Regions from separate parts of the Roseburia sp. OF03-24 genome, predicted to be linked through region 2. Evidence: riboswitches for the same ligand, from Rfam matches in the RefSeq annotation. Region 2 holds a riboswitch; the other holds the start of a gene.
What was found. A riboswitch is a leader RNA that binds a small molecule or an ion and turns the genes downstream of it on or off. The one in region 2 is predicted to bind thiamine pyrophosphate.

Region 1 (4,433 bases), on a different contig from region 2:
AGGTGTGATCTGGCACAAAGCGTGAGAGAGGGGAAATGCCGATGCGGAAAGGAATAGATTCCTATATTAAAGAACAGTTTGGGATCAGTGAAGTAGATATCCGGACATATTCACCTCTTACGTTAGCATATATCGGAGATGGGATATTTGACCTGGTGATCCGTTCGGTTGTTGTCGGAAAAGGAAACACGAGAGCAGGAGAGCTTCATAAGAGGACAAGCCAGATTGTAAAAGCACACACACAGGCGGAGATGATCGAGAAATTACTTCCGGTTCTGACGGAGGAAGAAACGGAAGTGTACCGCCGCGGAAGAAATGCAAAATCGCCGACAATGGCAAAAAATGCGACAATGTCAGACTACCGGAAAGCAACCGGATTTGAGGCACTGATGGGATATCTGTATTTAAAAGATGAGTTTGAACGTCTGGTGGAACTGGTAAAGACAGGTGTGGACGAACTTGCACTGAAAATGTAAAAGGAGAGAGTAATGGGCTACGAAGAGCTAAAAATAGAGGGCCGGAATGCGGTGCTTGAGGCATTCCGTTCCGGAAAAACGATTGATAAATTATTTGTGTTAGACGGCTGTCAGGACGGTCCGGTACGCACAATCGTAAGAGAGGCAAAAAAACACGACACGATCGTACATTTTGTGGAAAAGGAACGCTTAGACCAGCTTTCTGAGACAAAAAAACACCAGGGTGTGATCGCTGTTGCTGCTGCATATGAATATGCCGAGGTGGAAGATATGTTAAAACTGGCAGAAGAAAAGGGTGAGCCGCCGTTCTTATTTATTCTGGATAATATTGAGGACCCACATAATCTTGGTGCGATCATCCGTACCGCAAATCTTGCGGGGGCACATGGTGTTATTATTCCAAAACGCCGTGCAGTTGGTCTGACAGCTACCGTGGCAAAGACATCTGCCGGAGCGATCAACTATACCCCGGTTGCAAAGGTAACAAATCTGACTGCAACGATGAAAGAGTTAAAGGACAAAGGAATGTGGTTTGTCTGCGCAGATATGGATGGAACCTGTATGTATGATCTCGATCTGAAAGGACCGATCGGTCTTGTGATCGGCAGTGAAGGCGAAGGTGTTGGCAGACTTGTGCGTGAAAACTGCGATTTTGTTGCGTCCATCCCAATGAAGGGGGATATTGATTCTTTGAACGCATCAGTAGCAGCAGGTGTACTTGCATATGAGATCGTGCGGCAGCGTATGCGCTAAATTTGCAGCGGGAGTCTTGGGAGGAACATGTTAGAGTCATATCAGGATTTGACAGACGAACAGTTGATCGCGGTATTAAAAGACAGCGGTGATACGGACGGAAAGATCATGGATTATATTCTGGATAAATATAAACCGCTGGTCCGCAAAAAGGCAAATGCAGTATTTTTAATCGGTGGGGAGACGGATGATCTGATCCAGGAGGGGATGATCGGTCTGTTTAAGGCAATCAGAGATTTTGATAACACGAAAGAAGCGTCTTTTTTTCATTTTGCGGAATTATGTATCACAAGACAGTTATATAAGGCAGTTGAGGCGTCAAACCGCAAGAAGCATGCACCACTTAATTCTTATGTTTCTTTCTATTCAGAAAACGGCGAAAACGGATATCCGCTGGCGGAAACACTGACGATGGATGGAATCGGCAATCCGGAGCAGATGATGATCGATCAGGAGAATGTAGCGCAGTTCTGGAAAAGGCTCCGGACACATTTAAGCAGGATGGAACGGGAAGTATTAGACCAGTACCTTGCGGGACTTCATTATCAGCAGATTGCAGAAAAGATGGGAAAGACGCCAAAATCCATTGATAATGCGCTTTCGCGTATTAAGGCAAAAATCCGTGAGATGAATCCTGAAATGGGGAAGATGTAAAAGAATTATCTGCTTTTTTGTGGATTGTTACGAAAAATAATTGTGCATGTTGCATAAAAAATAAAAGAGAAAATTGTAACATTTGTGAACACTTATTGAGAAAATCATGCTATTATAATGACTGTAAAAACCCCCCAATACATTATATATAGTTTTTGCTATACCCCATAGTAAAAATACCTTCTCCTAAAAAGACAGCATCGGCTGTCTTTTTTGTTGTACAAATATTGACAACTATCATAGATTCCGCTAGACTGAATGAGTCGGTAAAATATAATAGAAAACAACGCAGAGGGACTGCATGTCTGGGATAGTGCCTGGAGAGATTGCAGTTGAGAAGGTTAAAACCTGACTCTTTGAACCTGTCAGTTAATACTGTCGTAGGGAGCGTATTGGGAAGATGTTATCTCCTGTCGCACTTGCGGCAGGAGATTTTTTAAATCATTCATAGAAAAATTCTCATCGTCAGCAGTCTTTCATGCGAAAAGGAGAAAATGTATGGAACAGTATACAACACAGATGGATGCAGCAAGAAAAGGCATTGTGACAAAAGAATTAGAGATCGTGGCAAAAAAGGAGCGTATGACAGTAGAGGAACTGATGCCGCTTGTAGCAGAGGGAAAAGTTGCAATCTGCGCAAACAAACATCACACATGTATTGATCCGGAGGGCGTGGGGTCCATGCTCCGCACAAAGATCAATGTCAATCTTGGTGTGTCAAGGGACTGCAAAGATTATGATGTGGAGATGGAGAAAGTTATGGCGGCAGTCAATATGGGCGCACATGCTATTATGGATTTATCCTCTCATGGAAATACAATTCCGTTCCGCAGAAAACTGACCGCAGAATGTCCGGCTATGATCGGTACAGTGCCGATCTATGATTCTGTGATCCATTATCAGAGAGATCTTGCGACACTGACTGCAAAAGATTTTATTGATGTGGTACGTCTGCATGCGGAGGACGGCGTGGATTTTGTGACACTGCACTGTGGAATCACAAGAAAAACGATCGAGCAGATCCGAAAACATAAGCGTAAAATGAACATCGTTTCCCGCGGAGGTTCTCTTGTATTTGCGTGGATGTGTATGACTGGAGAAGAAAATCCGTTTTATGAATATTACGATGAGATCCTTGAAATCTGTCGTGAGCATGACGTTACCATTTCGCTTGGCGATGCCTGTCGTCCGGGATGTCTTGCGGATGCCTCCGATGTGTGCCAGATCGAAGAGTTAGTAAGACTTGGAGAGCTGACAAAACGTGCATGGGAGAAAGATGTACAGGTTATGGTAGAAGGACCGGGACATATGCCAATGGATCAGATCGCAGCAAATATGAAGATTCAGCAGACTATCTGCATGGGTGCACCGTTTTATGTGTTAGGACCGTTGGTTACTGATATTGCACCAGGATATGACCATATAACATCTGCGATCGGCGGAGCAATCGCAGCGCAGAACGGAGCAGCATTCTTATGTTATGTCACACCGGCAGAACACCTGGCACTGCCAAACGTGGAGGATGTAAAACAGGGGATCATTGCATCGAAGATCGCAGCACATGCAGCAGACATTGCAAAGGGTGTCCGTGGAGCAAGGGAGATCGATGATAAGATGGCAGATGCAAGACGTGTATTAGACTGGGATGCACAGTGGGAATGTGCAATAGATCCGGAAACGGCTAAAGCAATCTGGAACAGCAGAAAACCGGAACACGAGGATACCTGTTCCATGTGTGGAAAATTCTGTGCAGTACGCAGCATGAATAAAGCACTTGCGGGAGAATATATTGATATTCTGTAAAAAAGAGTAGAGGCATGATTCCGTCTTATGTTATAATAAATGTGTTTCGATCAGCCGGTGATCAGATGAAAAGAATATATTTGGTTGACAGTGAGAATGTAGGAGATATATGGGTGCCGTTACTGGTAGCATCACAGCCTGATGAGGAAGTGATCGTATTTTATACGCAGAAAAGTCCGCATATGAATTACGAAAATGTGAGGTTATTAAAGGAGACGGAGAAAGAAGCAGAGTTTATAAAATGTTTTGAGGGAAGCAATGCACTTGATTTCCAGCTTGTTACACAGCTTGGGTATATGTTGTGTGAAAATCAGGAAAACTGTTATGTGATCGTTTCAAATGATACCGGATTTGATGCAGCAGTCCGCTATTGGAAACAGCGTAATATGCCGGTACAGCGTATCAGCGGAAAAGAATTAAGCCGCAGATTACAGCAGAAGACAAAAACAGCAGAGTTTTTGGAAAATTCCACAGAAGCTGCGACGGGGCAGACGGCAGAGTTTCTGAAACACGAGACAGAAGCTGCGACAGGGCAGACGGCAGAGTTTCTGAAACACGAGACAGAAACTGCGACAGGGCAGACCGTAGAATTTCTGAAACACGAGACAGAAGCTGCGACAGGGCAGACAGCTGAGTCTATGAAAAACGAAACGGTAACTGCGGAAGAACAGGTACAGACGGAAAAATATGCGGAATCAGAAGAAATGTCTGAACCAGAAGAGATTCAGATGGAAATGCCGGATGAAA
Region 2 (4,433 bases):
CTCCGCCTTTTAAGCGCACCACGCGTTTGCCTTTCTTCGCATGTTCGATCAGGATCGCATTGATTTCTTCCTGTTCCCTGCTATGTACACCGATCCGTTTCCCGACATAAATTCTTTCACAGCTCTCCGAAGCGTGGTCTAACAGACGCGTATCGATCAGATCGTCATAGACAAGCACCTCGGCTCTCCGTATTGCATTTAAACCGCGCAGTGTGATCAGGTCATACGCACCGCAGCCCGCACCGACGAGCGTTACCATGCCTAGACTAACAATTTTTTCCAATCCAGTCTGTTCCGCACTCTGGCAATAATCTCTGATCCGCTGCATCGTTTCTTTCTCATCCGGCACACGGTTTTCATCCATGCAAAGCTGTGCCGTCTCTTTTAAAAATCTTGCTCTGATCTTGTCATCTGCAATCAATTTTTTTGCAGGTTCACGGATCGATTCTAAATAATCAAGGATCTCTTCCATCTGATTCGGCAGTTCTCTCGCTATGTGGCTTCTTAATTCTGCCGCAATCTGCGGGCTGGCTCCTGCAGTGGAGATTCCAGCGGTCAGTTTTCCCTCTTTCACAAGGGATGGAAATAGAAAAACGCAGTAATCTTTGTCATCCACCACATTGATTAAAATCCCTTTTTCCTGACACAATGCACTGATCCTGTGGTTTAATTCTCTGTCATCGGTTGCCGCAATGACAAATGCACAGCCCTCGATGTCTTCCGGCACAAATGCACGCTCCTCGCACAAAAATACCGGATCCTGTTTTAATTTTTCCATGATATCAGGTGCTATTATGATAATCTTTGCACCGAACGGCTTCATCTTTTCTGCCTTGTGTGCTGCAATCCTGCCGCCGCCCACGATCAGACCTTTTTTATTTTCTATATCAATAAAAAACGGAAAATATGCCATTTTCAAACCGAACCTTTCTTACTTCATCTCCGGGTATAAAATATCTGCCAGCTGCTTATAAGCCTCTCCCCATTTTGCATTCGGTTTTAAGTTAAATAAGCGCTTATCAAGGATATAATAATGATCGTTTTTCACGGCAGTCAAAGATGCCCATGCCGGATTAGAGGTCAGAAGTTCTTCTACATTTTTCATAGCGGCATCACTGTCATTTCCCTGAATCGTCACAAAAATATACTGCGGATCAGCCGCAATGATCGCCTCCATGCTAAGATCATCCAACAGACTCTCGTCACTGTCTGCAATATTCACACAGCCAAGGTCTGCTAACATTTCTCCGCAGACATTTCCGTCACTGCCCTTTGCCTTTACATTGCTTGATGCTGCCCGAAGGAATAATACAGTCGGATTACTGCCGTCCGCTCTCTGCTTCATTTCTTCCACTTCTTTCTGCACATCCAGACCATTTTTCTGATAGAGATCATCTCTGCCGGTAATCTGTGTACAGATGGAAAGCATGTTTAAATAATCATCAAAATTCGCGACGTCAAAATAGGCAACGGTAATTCCTGCCTTTGTCAGTGTTTCCTCCAATGCAACATCCGCATCCGTATTTGCACTTGCGATCACAAGATCCGGCTCCGCTGCAATGAGCTGCTCGACATCCGGCTCCAAAATGCTTCCAAGATTTACCACACTCTCATCAAGTTCTAAACCAAGGCTCTCCCAGGAATCATTTGCTGCTGCAACAACATTTCCGCCTGCTAACATCCATACATCTGTGAAACTACCGATCAGCGCTGCCACACGATCTGCAGATTTCACTGTCACCTCACGTCCAAGATCATCGGTGAACGTATAACCCTGTGTCTGCGCCTCAATATTTGTTTCTAATGCCCCGGTATCTGCTTCCAATGTCTCTGTATACAATTCCGTCTGCTCTGCATCCGCTGTGCTTTCTGTTTTCTGCCCAACAGCCTGCACATCCCCTGCCGTTTCATTTGCGGAAGTTTCCTTTGCTCCCCCGCAGCCAGCTGAAAGAAGCAGTGCTGCAAGCACGCCTGTCAGTGCCAGTTTCTGATAAATTTTTTTCATGTCTTTCATCCTCCGCAAGTTGTTTCTACATTTTTGACATTATATTTTTTGTTGCTTTTTTTGTCAACATTTGACTTTTTCATCATTAATTGCTATAGTGTGAAACGTTCCATACAAATGCTAGGGGTGCTATTTATACCACATGGTATCTACAACGTGCTGAGAGATGATTTCATCGACCCTTATTACTTGACCCGGATAATACCGGCGTAAGAAAGCGTTTTCATTTACTTTATTCTGGTAAGAAACAATCCCCCGTGTTTGTATACAATAGAATGTACGCTCCGCGAACATTCTATTATCATGAATTAGGATTCTGGTGTCAAAAGGTGGCTCACAACTTAGCGATTGTCAAATTGCACAAAGTTGGGACTCGTTTTGTGACTTTGGGAGAAAATTAGAAAATCTTAGTATGCCTGTTAATGCATAGTGTTTTGCTGCCATGGATGGCAGCAAAAGTCTTAACGTCCCATGGACGGGACGTTTAAGACGTACACGTCACTCCTGGAAAATCTAAATCAGGCATACTTAGTTTTTCTTATTTTCGGACAACGGAACAAAATAGATCCGACTTTGTGCAACTTGACAGCCAAAAATTGAAAACCACCTTTTGATACCAGAATCAAACAAGGAGGATTTATGAATAACTTTTTTGCTACACCGGAAGGCGCCTGGGGAGACGGCTCCGTACACCTTACTGTGACCGGAATCGTAATCGTCGTCGTAATCATCGCATTACTGCTCATCGTTGCAGCGTTTGTGCGTCAGAAAAATGCAAGCCGCAAGGCAGCCTTAACAACCAAACAGCTCGTTTACTCTGCCGTTGCCATCGCACTTGCCGTGGTATGTTCCATGATCAAACTGTTTGAAATGCCGATGGGCGGCTCTGTCACATTACTTTCCATGCTTTTTATTGTTTTGATCGCATACTGGTACGGTCCTTATGTCGGGATCATGACAGCCGTGGCATACGGTCTGGTACAGTTTGTCACCGAACCGATTTTTTATACCATTCCACAAATGCTGCTTGACTACCCGCTTGCATTTGGTGCACTTGGTCTTGCAGGATTTTTCAATAAGAAAAAATGGGGACTTCAGATCGGATATATCGTCGGTGTGATCGGACGCTTTATATTCGCTACGATCTCAGGTGTTGTATTTTTCGCATCCTATGCACCAGAAGGTATGAACCCGGTACTTTATTCATTGGGATATCAGGCTTCTTACTTAGTACCGGAGGCAGTCATTACCTTAATCATCATCAGTATCCCGCCGGTTGCAAAAGCAATGGCACGCGTAAAACAGAATGCCGTGGAATCGTAACATTGTTTTATTTTGTTCCACAACAACTACTTTTTTGCCTGCGTGTACGAAATGCAATATATACACATTTCGTACACGCAGGCTTTTTCTTTTATCAACGAAAGTTATGCTCCCGCACCGTCATTTTATTTTTCCTTCTGCGCACATATCATCTCCCATGCTTCATCATCAATCTCTTCGTCATGAAACAATTTTCTTTTATCCTCTTCTGTTATTTTACGGATAACACGGCATGGATTTCCCGCGGCGATCGACCAGTCCGGGATATCTTTTGTAACAACACTTCCTGCACCAATTACCACATTATCTCCAATATGTACTCCCGGACAGACGACTGTATTTCCTCCCAACCAGACATTGTCCCCGATGGTAACTTCTTTTCCATATTCAAAAGCAGAATTGCGGGTATCAGGATAAATTGGGTGCCCCGCCGTATAAATAGCTACATTCGGCGCCATCTGACAGTTATCACCTATTTTTACCTTTGCCACATCTATAATCGTACAGTTATAATTTGCAAAGAAATTTTTACCTACCTCGATATGTGAACCATAATCACAATAAAAAGGCGGATTGATCCATGCACCATCTGATTTTCCCAAAAGTTCTTTTACAGTTTTTGCAATTTCATCAAAATCGGAACGATCTGCAAAGTTAAGTTTTTGCAGGATTTTTCTGCATTTTACCTGTTCCTCCATAACAGCCTCATCTGAAATATAGGCAAGCTGCATATCTCTTCTTTTTTTCATGTCCATTTTTTTCTTCTCCGTTTCTGTTAAATTTTTTAACCATTTATATTTTCTGTAATAAACAATTTCCATTGATTTTCATACCAGAATCAGCCATAATAATATAACAATCCGGACTTCCCTGCATATATCAAAAAAGGACAGCTGTCAAGCTATCCTGATTTTCGTGCTGTCAGCCACTGGCATGACGATCTTGAATTTATTGTGATTTTGGATGGACAAATGGCTTATGATATCAATGGGCAGAAAATTTTATTACAGACCGGAGAGGGAATTTTCGTCAACAGCCGCTGCTTCCATTATGGTTATTCCGATACCCATGCAGAGTGTCTCTTTATCTGTATTCTGCTCTCTCC

Region 1: another riboswitch for thiamine pyrophosphate. It lies ahead of thiC (phosphomethylpyrimidine synthase ThiC); the one in region 2 lies ahead of thiT (energy-coupled thiamine transporter ThiT).

The regions. Positions count from the first base shown of each region.
Region 1 covers NZ_QSCK01000006.1:42,796-47,228, reverse strand. The annotation lists gene cysS (cysteine--tRNA ligase) at 1-25, shown strand, start outside; gene DXA60_RS04135 (Mini-ribonuclease 3) at 42-476, shown strand; gene rlmB (23S rRNA (guanosine(2251)-2'-O)-methyltransferase RlmB) at 489-1,229, shown strand; gene DXA60_RS04125 (sigma-70 family RNA polymerase sigma factor) at 1,257-1,883, shown strand; TPP riboswitch at 2,164-2,287, shown strand; gene thiC (phosphomethylpyrimidine synthase ThiC) at 2,382-3,686, shown strand; gene DXA60_RS04115 (PIN domain-containing protein) at 3,752-4,433, shown strand, end outside.
Region 2 covers NZ_QSCK01000018.1:70,171-74,603, reverse strand. The annotation lists gene cysG (siroheme synthase CysG) at 1-913, opposite strand, end outside; gene DXA60_RS10775 (ABC transporter substrate-binding protein) at 932-2,005, opposite strand; TPP riboswitch at 2,118-2,238, shown strand; gene thiT (energy-coupled thiamine transporter ThiT) at 2,645-3,328, shown strand; gene DXA60_RS10765 (sugar O-acetyltransferase) at 3,454-4,083, opposite strand; gene DXA60_RS10760 (cupin domain-containing protein) at 4,207-4,433, shown strand, end outside.